One region of the Dehalobacter sp. DCA genome, then DNA from elsewhere that is predicted to be linked to it. Evidence: riboswitches for the same ligand, from Rfam matches in the RefSeq annotation. Region 1 holds a riboswitch; the other holds the start of a gene.

Region 1 (10,708 bases):
GGCTATCGGCGTATTCTTTGGTTATTACCCGGCCAATAAGGCAGCGAAGCTTGATCCGATCGAGGCGTTAAGGTATGAGTAGATTTTAAAATATAGATTGTATAGAACTTCAAATGAAGTCGCTGAAGTAACCCCGGTACGATGTATTATTGCGCCGGGGTATATTTGCAATTTGTTGTATAAATGGCTAATTATGGCGGACAATTCGTAATGTAGATATGGTATAATATGCATATATTGTATAGATGAAGTATTCGTAGTATCAAATAGGGATAGAAAAGAAAGTCATTCTAAAAGTATTTATTTAAAAAAGTCTAGAATCAGATTTTCTTCTGTCTGGTACTATTTATGTAATAGCTGACGATATTATCTAAGGGGTATTTGTTTAAACAACGGGAGGCAGAGTAATGAGGAAAAGAATTCTAATTGCACTTTCTTTAGTAATATTGCTAATAGGCAATTCTTTACCGACAAATGCTGTGGAGCAAGTGAATAAGGTTACATATAGCAAAAGATACTATTTGCAAGAAAGCCATAAAAAAATTAGTTCCGATCTCTTAAAATTGATTGATGAGCAATATCGGACAAATAAAGAAACGAAAGAGCAAGTAAAGTCAGCCATAAAAAATATGAAAGCGCTGATTAAAGCCGAAGATTCGTCTTCATATGGACTGAATAAATCGAATGATGACTTAGTTTACGTTTATATTCGTGTTAATGATAATGAATCTACCCATATTATTGATAACTACGCCAATAAAGTGAAGAATAGAGACGAGAAAAATCATGTTATTACAGCATGGGTGGAAGTAAATAAAATCAACGTTATTGCCTCTTTAGAAGGAGTAAGATCTGTTAATACTGTTCTTCCTCCTCAAGTCAATGTGGGGTCTGTGACAAGCCAAGGGGACGCTCTTCAAAATGTAGATAGTTTTCGAAATCTTTCGGGTATAGATGGGACAGGTGTAAAAATTGGAATTATCTCTGATGGGGTGGATAATCTCGCAAGTGCTCAAGTGACCGGTGACTTGCCGGGAGATGTTATCACACTCAGTAACACTGTCGGCGGCGATGAGGGAACAGCCATGTTAGAAATCGTTCATGATTTAGCTCCTGGTGCACAACTATATTTTCATGATTGTGGTGACAATGAATTAGCATTTAATGATGCGGTTGATGCATTGGTCAATGCGGGTTGCCAAGTAATTTGTGATGATATTGGCTGGATCACTCAGCCGTTCTTTGAGGATGGCATTATAGCCAGTCATATCAGCAGTGTAATTGACAGCAATAATATTGTTTATGTTTCATCAGCTGGGAATGAAGCACAAAACCATTATCAGGGAATTTATCGGGCTGATAATACCGGATACTACTTCCACGATTTTGATCCTTCTTCAGCAGGTTATTCTCCTTTACTTGTATATATTCCATATGGGGAAACAGTAAGAGTAGTCTTGGAATGGAACGATCGATGGGGAGCTTCAAGTAATGATTACGATTTAATTTTAGCCGATCTAGATGGAACCTCCTTTGTATCTTCAATCGAGGAACAAAATGGTGATGGCTACCCGTTAGAATTTGTGTATTGGACGAATACCAATGCCTCAGGTTATTACCAGATCGTAGTTCCTAAATATGCAGGTGTAGCCAAAACCCTTGAACTATATGTTTACGGGGGCTATATTGCAGATGGGTATTATACATCCTCTGATTCAATATTTGGGCATGCGGCAGTACCTAAAGTAATTGCCGTAGGTGCTGCAAACGCAGATTCTCCTAACAAAATTGCATACTATTCATCACAAGGACCAGTAACTATTTCCTATCCATCAGCAGTCAAAAGAAATAAACCTGACATTATCGGAATAGACGGCGTCAGTGTTACGGGGGCGGGTAGCTTCTCTAATCCATTTTATGGTACGAGTGCTGCAGCACCAGATGTTGCTGCCATAGCAGGCTTGCTCTGGGCGCAGAATCCTTCAAAAAGTGCCAGTGAAATTAGAACAATGATAACTAAGGGCGGTATAGACCTTGGGACTGCTGGTTATGACACGGTATACGGATATGGTATGTTAAATATGATTTTAGCGGCTTCTCCCTGTATACCTGAGAATCTAGCTGCAGCGCCGAGCGATAAAAGTGCGATAATAAGCTGGACGGCAAATGCGGAGAGTGATATAGCCGGATATCAACTGGAGTATAAGACAACAGCGGCGACCAACTGGACCGTCAAAACACTCGCAGGTACAGTAACAAGTACGACCGTAGGCAGTTTGAGCAATGGAGGAACCTATCAGTTCCGACTAAAGGCCAAGGATAGTGCCGGAAACTTCTCAGGATATACAGATATCGTAACTTGTATGCCAGTGGATAATGTAGCACCGGGCGTTCCAACAAACTTTAGGATGACATCGGTTAATGACGGCAGGATAGTGCTGGCGTGGACAGCGCCGACAGCGACGGATCTATCGGGATACCGAATCGCTTATCAAAAAGCCGGAGATACAGAATGGACCGAAATAGGAACAATAGCGAAAATTGTAACGTATACAATGACGGGACTGGAAAACGATATAAACTACAAACTAAAAATACAATCTAGGGATAGTACAGGGAATTGGTCGGCATACAGTTCGGAAATTGAAGCAATGCCCCAGGATAAAACACCACCTGCAGTACCTACGGGACTGACAACATTAGTGGGGACGGATAAGACGATACAAATTAGCTGGACAGCTAATACGGAGACGGATCTGGACGGATATGAAATAGTATGGCAGAAGTATGGAACAACCATTTGGCAGAGTGAAGTCGTAGGGAAAGAAACACTAAGTAAAACAGTAGAAAACTTGACGCATAATACACGATATTACTTTAAAGTTAGAGCCAAAGATTTGAAAGGGAACTGGTCGAACTATTCAACTGTCGTATATGCGATAGCCAAGGATCAAGTCGCTCCGACTAGTCCAGTGGGTCTAGCTGCAGCACCGAGCGATAAAAGTGCGATAATAAGCTGGACGGCAAATGCGGAGAGTGATATAGCCGGATACCAACTGGAGTATAAAGCAGAAGGGGCGGCCTATTGGACCATCAAAACATTTGCGAGTACAGTGACGAGTACAACAATCGGAAGTTTGTACAATGGAAGAACCTATCAGTTTCAGCTAAAGGCCAAGGATAGTGCTGGAAACTTTTCCGGGTATACAGACATCGTAACTTGCGTTCCAGATCTATAGATGAATTCTTAATTTATGATCTCACTCTAGAAAATGGAAAATTTGTAGGGATCAATTAAAAGTGCCTTGACGAAGGTGAACCCCGGAACGATGTTCTTTCGTGCCGGGGTTTAGCGTCATTTAATCATTCTTTTTACCGTCTATTTGGAGGTAACCAAGAAAGCCTCTTTTACAGGTTTGCAACGTTAACAATATCCTATATTTACCGATTACACAGTAATAATGGAAAAGTATAAAATTGAATCTCTTACAATATATATTAAAAAATTGGATATTATTATGGTATAATATGTAAGAAAATGAGTATTTTACAATAGTTCTAAAAATAAATCTCGTATAGTACAGTCAATAGAGGTCAAGATCACATTCAGGAGGCCATCAACATGAAAAAAAACAGATTCTTTTTTTCAGCTGCGATTATCCTTTGTTTCTTACTGGTAGCAACAGCATTGCCAGCAAGTATTCAAGCAGCAACGGCACCTACAGTACCGACCAACTTAACTGCGGCTGCTGCAAGCTCCAGCTCAATTGACTTGACCTGGGATACTGTCGATGGGGCTACCTCATACTGGGTTTATCGGTCGCAGTCTTCAACAACAAACTTTCTGAAGATTGCAACGGTCACGGATGTATCTTATACCAATACAGGCTTATGCGCGAACACAACATACTATTACAAAATAAGAGCTTATAATAGCAGCGGGACAAGCACTTATACATCAGCCGTATCCGCAAAGACCTCTGCTCCCACTGGGGAACCGTTAACCCCAACCGGTCTGGAGGCAACAACGCTTAGTTCGAGTCAGATTGAGCTTGTCTGGGATCCGTCAACAGATGCAGAATCTTATTATCTCTTTAGAGATACTTCGTCTTCAGGCTCTTTTACTACAAAAATCGCCACAGTGAAGACGACCACGTATACCAGCACTGGGCTGACTGCAGGCAAACGGTATTATTTCAAGGTTCAGGCGTATAACAGCGGTTTTGGGACCAGCAGTAAATCATCTTACGCCTATGCCACGACGGAAACGGCAGTGCCTGATATGCCGGATAATCTGGCTGCAACTTCAGTGAGTTCCAGCCAGATTAATCTGACCTGGAGTTCGGTGTCTGCAGCAACATCATATTATGTTTACCGAGCCACCAGTTCTTCCGGGACGTACTCCAAAATAGCAACAGTTACGGATGAAAGTTACAATAATACGGGACTTTCTGCGAATACGACCTATTATTATAAAATTAGATCTTACAATAGCTATGGAACAAGCGATTATTCTTCATATGCCTATGCGACAACTAAATCTGCAAGCAGTACTGGAGACACCTCGAATGCCTATCGACTGGCCGGTACAGACCGTTATGCTACTGCTGCCAAAATTGCAGAAGATGGTTGGGACTCTTCCTATTATGCAGTAATTGCCAGCGGAGAAGGTTTCTCGGATGCTTTATGCGGATCACCACTGGCGGCTAAATACGATGCGCCGATCTTACTGACATCGAGGTATGAACTGAATGCGCAGGCAAAAAGTGAATTGGCCAGCCTTGGGGTAAAGCAAGTATTTATTATCGGAGGAACTGGAATAATATCGTCCTCGGTCGAACAGGCAATTAAAAACCTTGGTATCAGCGTTACCAGAATTGCCGGTACGGACCGCTATAATACATCCTTGCTGGTAGCGGAAAAGATAGGAACTTTTGACCAGGCAGTGGTTGCTACCGGGAGCAATTTCCCTGATGCATTGTCTATTGCTTCGATAGCCGGGATTAAAGGGTATCCGATTCTGCTAACGGACAAGTATTCGATCCAGTCTGATATTCTTTCTTACTTAAAAAGTAAAGTCACGACTACGATTGTGGTCGGAGGTACCGGTGCAATTAGCGACAGCATTTATAACAAGCTGCCTTCCCCTGTGAGACTGAACGGTGATAGCCGGTACACAACGAACCTCAGTATTATCAAATATTTTGCGAGTAGCTTTGATTTTAAAAACTGTTACGCTGCAACCGGTGAAAACTACCCGGATGCATTAACCGGCTCGGCACTTGCAGCTAAAAATAATGCGCCAGTCTTTCTGGTCAGCAGTTCGGTGAGCCTTTCTCTTTTAAACTATATTAAGGATCAAAATATATCGTCATTTACCGCATTTGGAAGTTCCAATGTCCTGTCATCATCTGTCTTAAACAGTATGGTCGCATCAGTGTCGGGAACAAGCAGCAAGATACCTGCCATACCGGATGATCTGACTGCTATTGCCTCAAGCCCGATCGAGATTGATCTGGACTGGGATGCGGTAACCGATGCGACAGGCTACTATGTTTATAGAGCGACATCATCTACCGGGACCTATACAAAAATTGATACCGTCCAAACGAGCTCTTACACGGATGATGGTCTCACAGCTGGAAAAACTTACTATTATAAAGTTAAAGCCTATAACAGCTATGGAGAGAGCGACTATTCCACAAGGGCGTATGACACAACAGATGCAGACTATGCGTTGGATACCCCTTCAAACCTTGAGGCAACTGCCTTGAATTCAAAAGAAATTTACCTGAGTTGGGATGAAGTTGATGGTGCCAGTTATTACTATATCTACAGGTCAACCTCATCCTCAGGTACTTACACCAAAATCAAAACTGTTTCGACCAATTCGTATACCGATACAGGGCTCACAGCGGAGGAAACTTATTATTACAAGATACAGGCATACGGAAGCGATGGGTTGAGCGCCTTTTCATCTGTGAAGTATGACAAGACAGACGCAGTAAGCGTACCTGCTACGTTGACAGCTACAGCATTGAGTTCCAGCCAGATCAAATTGACCTGGGAGACCGTCAGTGATGCCGAGTCCTATTATATTTACAGGGCAACCTCCGAGACCGGAACGTATACCAAGATTGCAACCGTAACCGCTCTTGAATATACAAATACTGGGCTCACTTCAGGAAAAACATACTATTACAACATCAAGGCCTATAATGGCAGCAGTCTAAGTGATTATTCCTCAGTGGCTGAGGCAACGACCGAATAGATATGACCAAAGTCCTATTCTCTGTGCTCCGTTGGTATCAAAATGCCTGTCAACAGTTGTATTAAGTTTTTTGGTGAATTATAATAACCATATTAACACGATAAGGGCAAATCCGTCGAAAGGCGGAGACGCAAAGCCACGGGTCTAAAGCCGAAAGGTTATGGCAGCCGGGTTGCCGAATGGGTAACTGAATTAACACTTAATTAGGGTACCTGTTCCAGAACTTGGAGCAGGTATTTTTTTCTCCCCAGGCGGCAAGAACAACAAATTAAGGTTTTGAAAGGAGTAGAAAAATGTTCAAAAAAAGGATTTTGGTATCGGTTCTGTGTTTGCTTTTTACTTTTGCTGTTGCTCCAACTTATGTTTTTGCTGAAACAGTGACGGGTGACACTACAACAACTGAATCCGAGACCATAACAACTGGCGAGGATGCTACGAATACAACAGACGATACTGCTAACGAAACTACGAATGATGCTACAAATGATACTACAGCTGATACAGTCGATGAAGAAATTGCCGATGAAGCTGGTGTAACGCCGGACAGCTGGCTGTACTCACTCGAACAAATGATTGAAAGTGTTCAGGTGGCCGTGACCTTCTCTGCGGAAGGAAAAGCAGAACTGCTGGTCGAGTTTGCGAATGAAAGACTGGCTGAAGCGGAAATCATGTCCGAGCAAAACCAGTTGGATTTGATGGAACAGGTTTTGAAAGTCTATTCAGATACGATAAAGAAAGCCAATTTCCAGGTTCAACAGATCATTGAGGATACCGAAGCAGTTGACGGAACGGATACTACGGGTACAGATGCCACCACTGCCGAGGAAGAAACCACCGCAGCTACCACTGAAGAAACAACTACGGATGAAACAGCCATGGATGAAACGGTGGCAGTTGACACAGAAGAAAATACCGTCATCAGCAATCTACTTGCCAGCATTGAACTTGTCCAAAGTGATGCCGACAAAATTGTCCTGAAAATCAGCGGCAATCTGACGGAAGAACAGGCTGAGATCATGCAGAATATCATCCAAGCCGAAGTCCAGAATACCATTGCCATTAAAGCCTATGTAGCTGCGAAAGTAGCCTATGCTGAAGCTGTGCAAGAATTTGCAGCAGCCAAGGCGGAATTGGGACAAGCCCGTGCTTCAGGTGATGAGGCTGCCATCGCAGCCGCTCTGGGAAAAGTAGAACAGGCTCAAGCATATAAAAATGACATGCAGGACCTCAGAAAAGATGTTCAGAAAATCAAAGTTGAGACGATGAAAGAAACCAAAGAAGTCCTGAAAGAGCAAGCTCAGAACATAAAGGACTACAAGAAAGCCAATAAAGATCAGGCCGTAAGCGGCGAGGAAGAGAGCCTGGAAGCAGGGGACGAACAGGATGCAACAGTTGCAGACGATCAGAATGCCACAGCCGATGGCCAGTCTACTTCGGATGAAACAACAGTCGATGCACAGGCCGTTCAGAACACGGTCATAAATACCTCTTCAAATAACGGACATAACGGTAAAGGGCAAGGAAAAAGATAGGATTTTATATTTTCGATAACTGAGAATCATTCAAATCACATTAAATACCTCCTTAGAAGAAATAGACAGCTATCAGGCAGATAAAGTGCCAGGGCTGTCTGTTTTTGTGGTTTACAAGGAGAAGAACGCGTCTTTTGAAATAAGCTATCAATCAAAACAGAAGGGTTAGGAAATGACATGTACTATTTTTTTGAATTTTTTATAGTTCAAACTTAGCTAAGAGGTTGTTGTTTCGATGACCTTTATATCCTTTACTCCTGTAAGGGAACCGTTTGCCGTAAGGAATATCCCGCCTGCTATAAGCGAGTTCATAACGTCCATGGCTTCAGTCAGCTGAATATCCTCTCGCGGTTGGGGAACCGTTAGGGAAAACGTGTTCCCTCCGGCAGTTGCGAAGGTTAATCTTGCTGTTCGGTTGGTGGTCACAGCCAATTGAATCACCTCCTTGATGCCTGAAGTTGCCCTCTGCTTTACGCTTCGTTTGTTAATTCATCCGTTCTTCTGAAGTAAACGTCAAGCAGCGTATATTCCGACAGACCGAAGATGGCGTGAGCCGTCTCATAGACAGCTTGATCCGAAGCATTGTAAACAATATTGTTAAGGGTTCGCTGTTTGGTTATCGGAGCGCCGGCGGGGCTGACTCCGGTTTGATAAACCAATACCAGAGCCGCGCCGGATGGTGCTGAAACAACGGCCATTCCAATCATCTCCTTTCTCTTTTATTGGACAGCTTACGGCTGTCTTGTACATATTATGCTTGGCTTGTCCAAAGGTTCCCAAAAAAAATCAGGAATTAACTCTAAGCGGCTTCTTAGGGGGCGGCCACATCTTAATTGTCTCTGCCATATATTCAATCAGCTGGTTGGCCCCTTTTCTTTTTTCTTCTTTCAGGTTCGGATCGATATGCGCCAGATTGGTGAGCGCTGTCGTCAGATCGAAGAAGGTATCGGCGATCGTTTTGCAGTAAGCGTCGCATTTTTCTACATACTTGATGTGAGCGTCGGGGTCATGTTCGGTTTTAAGGTTGTGGGTAAAAGGGGCTGTCGTTGCAGAGGGGGCATCACCGGCAGAGGAGGCATTGTTGGCAGATTGGACTTCTGCTTTGACATTCTCAGGATTCGTTGGCATTGACGCAGCCTTAGCCTGCTCATTTTTTAATTCGGAGATGGTGCTGTCGATCGTCTCCAGTCCTTTTTTAAGTACTTGATTCTCCTGAAGCGCCTGCTCTTTTGCCTGATTGGCCTGATCTCTGTCCTTAAGAGCCTGCTGCAGCTCCTGTTTCGTCATATTGCCGACGTTATTGCGCGCGATAAATTCCTCCCGCTCCTCTTCCGGTAAACCCAGTAAGAGGAGAGCCTGGGTGTAAGTCAAATGGGACACTGGTGTCCCATTTGAGCTGTCGGCTTCTTCAGGGAAGCTAGGCTCGTACTCTTCGTAGAGCTTTATCAGCCTGGAGGCAGTTCGGCGAGAATAGTTCACAGACTCTTCCAGCCACTTAATCCATTCCCCGTGTTTGAGCATGGCCTTGGCTTCCTGCAAATGACGGCCGATTTCAATGGCGCTGGTAAGCAATATTTTCTTAGTTTGGTAGGTTATCATATTTATTTCAGCCGCAATGACAAGCGGTGTGCGTTCGGTAGCCGGATTATCCATACCGCCCATCCGTCCTTTCATTATGAGTCTAATTACAGCATATGTAGATAGGCTTCGGATGGTGAGGGCTTGGTTTTGTGACGTAACAGACAAAAGTAATGGCAATGGCAAAAGATAGCTAAAGATAGCAGGAATAGCTATAGACAATAAACGCAGCGCAATAATAAATAAATCCCACGGGTTTTGAATCCGTGGGATTTTTAATATCAAAATGATTTCACGAAGCACGATAGTCTGAAACTCATCATTGGACATAGCGGCTTCCCTCCAAAACAAAATGGATCCTTTAACAGATATTATGCAATATAAAAAAGAAAAAAACACCCATAAAATACCAAAAATTTACAAAATAATGTTGCCATTTATGGGAAGAAAATATTTGGTAATATCTAACTTAAACCCATTGACCCAAGGCACAAAGGAAGATAAGATAAGAGAGGTGGTGTGCCGACCGACCAGTCGGTTTTTAACGACTATCACATTCATGAATATGTCCTAAAAAGAATACACTTAGAAAGATATTGATTTACGGGGGAGTAGAAAAATGAAATTCAAAATGAAACGGTCTGAGCAGGGTGGCAGCCCGGACTTAAAAAAACCGACCGGGAAGAAGAAAATGATCATTACCGTGATCGTAATCCTGCTTGTCCTTCTGATCGGGGTAAGAATCTACGGGGCAGCGCAATCCGCAGCGGAAAAGAAGGCGGCAGAACAAAACAGACAGAATTATGTCCCGGTGGAAGCCTTGACCTTACATAAACAGAGCATCTCCTCTGCGATTACCTTAAGCGGTAAAGTTGAAGCGGATAAAGAAGCTTCCGTGGTCGTCGGCACCCCGGCCAAAGTGGCGGCGGTCTATACCAAAGTTGGGGACCGGGTCAGCAAGGGCCAGGTACTTTTCAGCCTTGATAAAACCGATTTGATGTCCGGCTATAACCAGGCCGCAGCGGCCTATCAACTGGCGCAGGCCGGCTATGAAACCAATATGGCCAATTATGAAAACAGCAAAAAGAATTATGAGAATATGAAACAGCTGTATGAAATCGGCGCGGTCAGCAAGTCCGAGCTTGATCAGGCTGCCGTGGTGGCTTCGGATGCGGTTCTGGAAACGTATAAAGGCCAGTTGGCCCAGGCCAAGGCTGCCTATGATGCGGCGCAAAAATCCCTGAATGATATGGATGTTAAGGCGCCGATCGACGGTGTCCTTACGGCGCTCGATGTGAAAATTGGGTCGATGGTAACGAGCGCCGTT
Region 2 (7,397 bases), 370 kb from region 1:
TCACTCACCTGCCGTTGACAAGATGAATGTAGCACAATAAAAAAGGTTCGTAAAATGTGTAAATCTCATTTTTCTTCACTGTCTCTGCTTGGACCTATTCTCAAATAACTCAACAAAAAAGGCTTGGGGATTTTATAGGCCCGCCCAACCTTTAGGCATTCAATTCTATTTTCCTGTATCAAACCGTAACCCGTTTTAAGGCTGATGCCAAGAATTTTACACATTTGCTTTATATCAAGCACATCGGGGTATCCTTTTAGCATGATTCGGTAGGCTTTTTCTTGCGTTAATTTTTCATTAGCCATAATTAAGCCTCCTCTTGCTTTTATCAGGTCTAAACTTCATAAAAAAATTTTTATATGAAACAATCGTCATTATTTTGATTAGCGCAGCGGGAGAATGCGCCTTCGTTCAGACACGTAGCGCATATCATAAACAGGCGCACCCCTATACTGCACTTCTGTTTTGGTTTATAAGACTATGGTTTTATTCGGCGGACAGCGGTTGACCGTCCTCATAGGAATTTCACCTCTCCCAGGTTCTCTGCAAGCCGCCCCCATTGCGTGATCCTGCTATAGCAGGGCTGTAGCTGGACGGAAGTATCATTATCCCTCTGTATGTGTCATCGCCTTAAATGCTGCCAGCATTTATTTATAGCATGGATATTAATCGCTCGTACCTGACCTAATTCAATCGCAACATCATTTATGCTTCACTAAATCTGATTGTTGAAGGATTGGTGGTTATGGCGTATCTGCTATTTGGCTTTCCTTTTCAGGGCATACAGGGAAAGTACCGAATAAAAACAATTATTTACTTGTCAAAGATCAGTAAGGGGGGAAGAATTTGTCCCTCTAATAACCACTTCATTTTTTAGGCAAAATCGCAGGGCGTTACAGAAAGTTTTTTAAAAACTTTTCGATATTTTTTAGTCCGCGTTCGATGGATTCCCTAACTGCGCTTTCACTAATGCCATCTGCTTTAGCAATGGCGGTTTTGCTTATACCCAAAAAGAAATGAGCATAAACACGTTTTGCTTGCTTTTCCGGCAAACTGTTGATGGCAGTATATAACTCATGATTGGTGACTTTCCTCTCATAAATCTCTTGAGGAGACAAGGAAATGAAAACAATTTCCTGCTCAATACCGTCACCACGGTCGAGAGAGTAATAGGCTTTGTGTCTGTATGTGCGTAATTTGTAAGCATTCTCGCTCAGCTTGAAGCACTTCAGAGAAGAAGCGATTTCATCCGCAACTTCAACAAAAAAGTCAAATTGATAAAATGGGTAATAATCTCGCAAATTAATCCTTTTCATTTTCAGACCTCCGTTTTGATTTTTTCGTAAAAACCAAAACAGAAGGCGGGGAACGGCACCTAACGGATTTAAATAATTTTCTTGAGAAAAAAGAAAATATATAATAATGGCGATTGTAAGCCTTAAGCTGATAAGCAACATGTTTTTGCCAAATAAAAAAGCACGCAGTTTGCTTAAGGCAAATCGCGGGCTTATCCACCGTGACGTTTGTCAAGTAAGATTTATAAAGAACATTATGAAATTCTTCTTTATTTACACCTCAGGAGGGTAATTTTTAACATGCTTCGCAATTAGCAGCACTCCCTTTGCTTGGGGCAAAGAGCAAAGCCATGAAAAAACAACCCTAATCTCAGGGGGTAATGCGACTATACGCAAATAAAAAAACTGCCTCGAAAGGGCAGGATATACCGTAAAACTGTTCGGCAACCAGGCTGTCATAGTGCATTGGCACGTTAGACCCTATGGCTTTGCGTCGCTGTCTTTAGACAACTTTGCCCTTATCTTTTTTATTTAGTTGATGCGTTAAGTTAAAGGAATAAAATACTGTCTTAATTGACATAGAATAATAAATACGCATATTGAGTTCGTATTTGTCATGTTATGTTAAATTATATGATAAACTCTTTTTGCATAAATCTATGTCAAATTGTGTTGTCGAAATAAGCGGATATTGTATAATTGAGTTGTATTTTGAGTTGATCATGGTAAAGGGCAGATACTCCCTGGATGGTCAGTATTCCAGTTCTATTGAAGTTCCCTTTTACTCTCTTAAAACAAAAGTAATGCTTATTGATGAAAATACCCATATATTTCATAATTCGAAACATTATTTACTGGTTCAGTGTCTTTGAAAAATAAGGGTGAACCTATAACCGTGAAATGCATTTTTTATAACTTCCTTTTTCGTTTAAATGAAGCTTCGTCGATCAAGTACACTTAGAAGCTTTAGAATTGATTCATCTGAAGAAAGGTATGATTTGGTTCAAACAAGGAGGGTTTTATCGTTAAGATAAATACACTCAACTAAATGAGCATATAAAGTGTGCGAAACACTAAACCACCCGCTATTTGATTTGACGGGTGGTTTAGTGGTAGTTTAGTGTTTCGCTCCAGAATCACTGCATCTCGTGGTCTAAGTGCCTTATTTGTCCTTAGGACCACAATACGTCATCAGAATTATACTCTCCACGTGTGTTTTGGCATTAAAGAGATACTAATACGCGGAATTACTGCTTTTGAAAAGGGGGCCGCTTTAGGGGGGGAGTGCGAAACTCGTAAATCTTTTCTCAAAACAATTATAAAATACTATCTTAGATTAGGTAGGTTATTTTGCATCCAGCTGTCATAACTTTATTTAACTCATCATTTTGGCAAATTACTAATTGCTTGGTTTGAGCCGATAACGACTAAAATATCGCCTTGTTTAATAAGCGCCTCCGCGCCAGGTGCCGCGATTATTTCTTCTACACTTTTAATGGCTATCACACTTACCTGATATGTTGCCCGCAAATTCAATTTTCCTATGGTCTTATCTACAAATTCCCGGGGAGCATATACTTCTATGATGCTATAATCGGGAGATAACTCAATATATTCTAATAAATCATTGGTGGAAGTGAGATTATGTGCCACCCGTATCCCCATATCGCGTTCCGGATAGATAACCCTGTCCACTCCTATTTTTTCTAAAACCCTGCCATGAAGAGCGTCTTTCGCTTTGGCGACAACTCTCTGTACCCCAAGTTCTTTGAGCAATACAGATACTAAAATATTTGATTGAATATCATCACCAATCCCGACAATGGCGACATCAAAATTGCGAATACCTAACCTTTTTAAAGCCTCTTCGTCTCTGGCATCCAATTGAACCGCCTGGGTTACTTGATTAGCGATATCCTGTATTTCTTTTTCCGAATTATCGATGACTAATACTTCATAACCAAGCTTATACAAGGAAGTAGCCACACTTTTCCCAAAACGTCCGATCCCAATCACCACAAACTGTTTATCCTTTTTCATTTCTCTTGCTCCTATCCAATCATTATTTTTGATTCGGGATATTTTGCTTGATTACCTGGATTGTTACCTTTACCGATGGAAAAAGCGATTGTCAATAAACCAACTCTTCCAACAAACATTGTAAGAATAATTAAGATTTTCCCAAAAAGGGTAAGATCGGAAGTTATTCCCAAGGATAGACCGACCGTCCCGAAAGCAGATACAGTTTCAAACAATAAAGTTATCAAGTCCGCCTCTTCCGTAATCGACAACAACCCAGTAACTAAAATAATCCATATAATAGCCAAGGTCATAATCGCCACTGCCTTCTGGATAACTTCTTTGGGAATAGATCTTCCATGAATGGTTACTTGACTTTTATTTCTGAATATGCTGAAAATCGATAACATGATCGCTACAAAAGTTGTTGTTTTTATCCCTCCCCCGGTCGACCCAGGCGAAGCTCCTATAAACATAAATACTATCATAAGTAGTATCGTTGTATCTTGAAGCGCGGAAATATCTATAGTATTGAATCCGGCAGTACGGGGAGTAACCGATTGAAACAAAGAAGAAAGAATTTTTCCTTGGTACCCAAGATTGCCAAGCGTGTCAGGATTATTAAACTCCAGGAGGAAAAAGAGTATAGCCCCGATTGCAATCAATAACCCCGTCGTCCGGATTACAATCCAGGAATGCAGGCTCATCTTCCTTCCACGTTGGAAATAGACATCTGAAATTACCGAAAACCCAATACCACCTAAGACAATCAAGACCATTACGGTAAGATTTATAACAATATCACGTTGAAACCTCATCAAACTATTTCCAAACAGGTCAAACCCTGCGTTGTTAAAAGCTGACACAGTATGAAATAAAGCGTAATAAAAAGCTTTGCCAACGTTAAAATCGAACGACCACCTTATCGTAAGGATAATGATACCTATAGCTTCGATAAGAAACGCCGCCAGGAAAATATATTTTGCCAGCCTTACAATCCCTTCCAAAGATGACTGATTATAAGCTTCCTGCAGAATCATTCTTTCTTGAAGATTTATTTTTTTCCCCAGAAGGATGGCAAAGAAGGTGGCGAAGGTCATAAAACCAAGACCACCGATCTGAATTAATAAAAGGATGACGATTTGCCCGAAAACAGAAAACACAGATCCGGTGTCTACAACAACCAGGCCTGTAACACAGACAGCTGAGGTTGCTGTAAACAAAGCATCAATAAAAGGTAATCCTTTTCCGTTAACAGTGGCTATAGATAAGCTCAACAACAAAGTTCCGACGAGGATGACAGAAATAAATCCGATAGCCAGTATCTGTGGGGGCGAGAGTTTTTTCTTTCCTTGCGTAGTTGGCGTGTTAATATCAATTTTAAATATGTCGTTCATACTTGTCTCCATGTAATTATCATAAAGTTATAATATTCATCCACTAACCGCTAACCAACCCTACCTTGTTGTCGTAAAAATATAACTGATTGCCATCAGCACTATTATAAGTTAAATTTATGACTTAGCTATAGGCGACCTGCATAATGAGGAAGGCTCTTTTTCGACGACATAAATATTTTTGGTAAAATCCTATAGTAACTGAGCTAAAAAGGAACCCATTGTCCTAAACATACTTCCTAACCTGAAGTAACCATTATCTCCAGGTGATGACATCGATAGAAAAAATAGCTGGATAATTTTGTGTTTAAAACAAGTAAACTAAGTAGACATACACTGAGGCTATTACCACCGAGAGTAACATTAAAGGAAAACCCAGTTTAAAGAACATTTTGAACGTAATTGAAAAACCTTGCTTTTCCGCCAGCCCAGCAACGATCACATTAGCGGATGCCCCGATTAAAGTCCCATTTCCTCCCAAACAAGCCCCTAATGAAAGAGCCCACCATAGCGGTCTTAGGTTTTCTATCCCGCCCATTTCCCCTATCTTTTGAATCAAAGGAATCATAGTGGCAACAAAGGGGATGTTATCTACAAACGCTGAAGCAATCGCAGACAACCACAGAACGGACATCGTTGTTAATGGCAACGAACCACCGGTAGCATCCAGTGCCTTTTTCGCAATCCATTCAATAATCCCTACATGCCCTAAAGCCCCGACCAGTACAAACAGTCCGGCAAAGAAAAAGATAGTTGGCCATTCGACTGACAAAAGGATATCTTCCGGCTCCTCACGGGTGATTAATAACAAAAGACTGGCGCCAGCCAACGCGATCGTCGCGGATTCCAGATGTAACATACCATGCAGCATAAAACCTATTATTGTAACAGCAAGCACAATTAAGCATTTGCGCAAAAGAAAGTGATCCTTGATCGCTTGACTTTCATCCAAGGACATAATTATTACTTTTTTATCATCATCCACACGTAATGATTTCCGATAAATATATTTCAGAGCAACCATCGTCGCAACGAAAATTATAACAATAACCCCACCCAGGTTAAGGATAAAATCGACAAAGGTAAGGCCTGTGGCACTGCCGATCATGATGTTCGGCGGATCACCAATTAGCGTAGCTGTTCCTCCAATATTTGAGGCAATAACTTGCGTAAGCAAAAATGGAATAGGATTTATATCCAGTTTTTCAGTTATCGAAAATGTAACAGGGACCATAAGCATTACCGTCGTCACATTATCCAGAAACGCAGATGCGATTGCTGTCAGAATTGCCAGGAACAGCATAATTAGCCACGGGTCTCCCTTTGCTAGCTTCGCCGCTTTTAAGGCCAGGAATTCGAACACACCTGTTCGACGGGTAATGCCGACGATGATCATCATCCCAATGAGTAATCCTATGGTGTTAAAATCAATTGCTTCAATCGCTTCCTCTTGGTTTAGAATGCCTATTAAAATGACAAGGGCACTCCCGACCAAAGCGACCACCGTTCTATGTATTTTCTCGCTTATTATAAAAGCATAGGTGGTCAAAAAAATTACCGCTGCAACGATAACTTGAGTATTATGTGACATCTTGTTCCTCCACTTTTAGATTAAAGATAGACCTATTTAATATTTTAATTTACTTTCTTTCATTTTGTCCAATTGTTCGTACACCCGCAAGGTATTTTTTATAAAAACAAAAGTGAAAAGTCTCAATAAACGACTTCCCACCCCAAAAGTCAACTTCTGATTACGTACCAGCATGGTCGCTTCAACACGTTTTAATTAATATTCCATGCGATTTACCAAGAGCTTACGACAACTCTGACTAACGAAGGAATATTGCATATTGTCATTTGTGTCAAGCGCCGAAAACATGCTATATGGAATTGGAAGAATACAATTATCTGCTCTGCTCTTGCTTACAACTAAAGAAGAACCTGAAGAAGGTATTACAACAGGTACATTGTTGCCAGCAGGCCCGTAAGAGTCATAACGACAGCGTAAGGCAGAGCCAGTTTTACCATTTCTAGGTAAGACAGACGAATCAGCGGAGCTAAAGCGGAAGTCAGGATGAACAGAAACGCCGCCTGACCGTTTGGTGTGGCAACTGAAGGGATATTTGTACCCATATTAATGGCAACTGCCAGCTTGTTGTACTGCTCCAGCGCAATACCTCCGGCTTCAAATGCTTGCTGTGTTTCAGTCATATATACCGTAGCAACAAAAACGTTATCACTGATTGCTGAAAGGACACCGTTGGCCGCAAAAAAAGCGACAAGCTGATTTTGCCCTTCCATGTTCAGTACCCATTGAATAATCGGCGTAAACAAATGCTGGTCATGAATAACCGCAACGACGGCGAAAAATACGACCAGCAACGCAGTAAACGGCAGCGCTTCTTCAAACGCATGACCGATATGCTTTTCTTCCGTAACCCCATTGAAAGCGGTAAGCAGGATAATAATCATCAGACCAATAAGACCAACTTCCGCCAGGTGCAGCGCCAGGGAGAAGATCAGCAGAACGCCACACAAAGCCATAACAATCAGGCGTACACGTCCACGCATATTCCTGGCAGCATCTTTGACTTTTACATCCTCTTCCATAACCTTTCGCACAGACTCAGGAAGCTGGTAGCCGTACCCCCAGAACTTGGTAACTTCAAGGATAATGGTGGTCAGA

The links. A riboswitch is a leader RNA that binds a small molecule or an ion and turns the genes downstream of it on or off. The one in region 1 is predicted to bind cyclic di-GMP.
Region 2: linked by a shared signal. The riboswitch ahead of DHBDCA_RS00080 (RNA polymerase sigma factor) and the one ahead of DHBDCA_RS13100 (DUF5667 domain-containing protein) in region 1 are both predicted to bind cyclic di-GMP.

The regions. Positions count from the first base shown of each region.
Region 1 is NC_018866.1:2,710,146-2,720,853, reverse strand. Features, by position in the region: gene DHBDCA_RS13115 (ABC transporter permease) at 1-82, shown strand, start outside; gene DHBDCA_RS13110 (fibronectin type III domain-containing protein) at 408-3,239, shown strand; gene DHBDCA_RS13105 (cell wall-binding repeat-containing protein) at 3,623-6,271, shown strand; cyclic di-GMP riboswitch class I at 6,367-6,451, shown strand; gene DHBDCA_RS13100 (DUF5667 domain-containing protein) at 6,565-7,803, shown strand; gene DHBDCA_RS13095 (DUF2922 domain-containing protein) at 8,020-8,235, opposite strand; gene DHBDCA_RS13090 (DUF1659 domain-containing protein) at 8,274-8,501, opposite strand; gene DHBDCA_RS13085 (DUF3102 domain-containing protein) at 8,590-9,456, opposite strand; gene DHBDCA_RS13075 (efflux RND transporter periplasmic adaptor subunit) at 10,001-10,708, shown strand, end outside.
Region 2 is NC_018866.1:14,357-21,753, forward strand. Features, by position in the region: gene DHBDCA_RS00075 (helix-turn-helix domain-containing protein) at 66-305, opposite strand; gene DHBDCA_RS00080 (RNA polymerase sigma factor) at 894-1,316, opposite strand; cyclic di-GMP riboswitch class I at 1,735-1,822, opposite strand; gene DHBDCA_RS00085 (potassium channel family protein) at 2,679-3,335, opposite strand; gene DHBDCA_RS00090 (TrkH family potassium uptake protein) at 3,347-4,711, opposite strand; gene DHBDCA_RS00095 (ArsB/NhaD family transporter) at 5,019-6,302, opposite strand; gene nhaB (sodium/proton antiporter NhaB) at 6,665-7,397, opposite strand, start outside.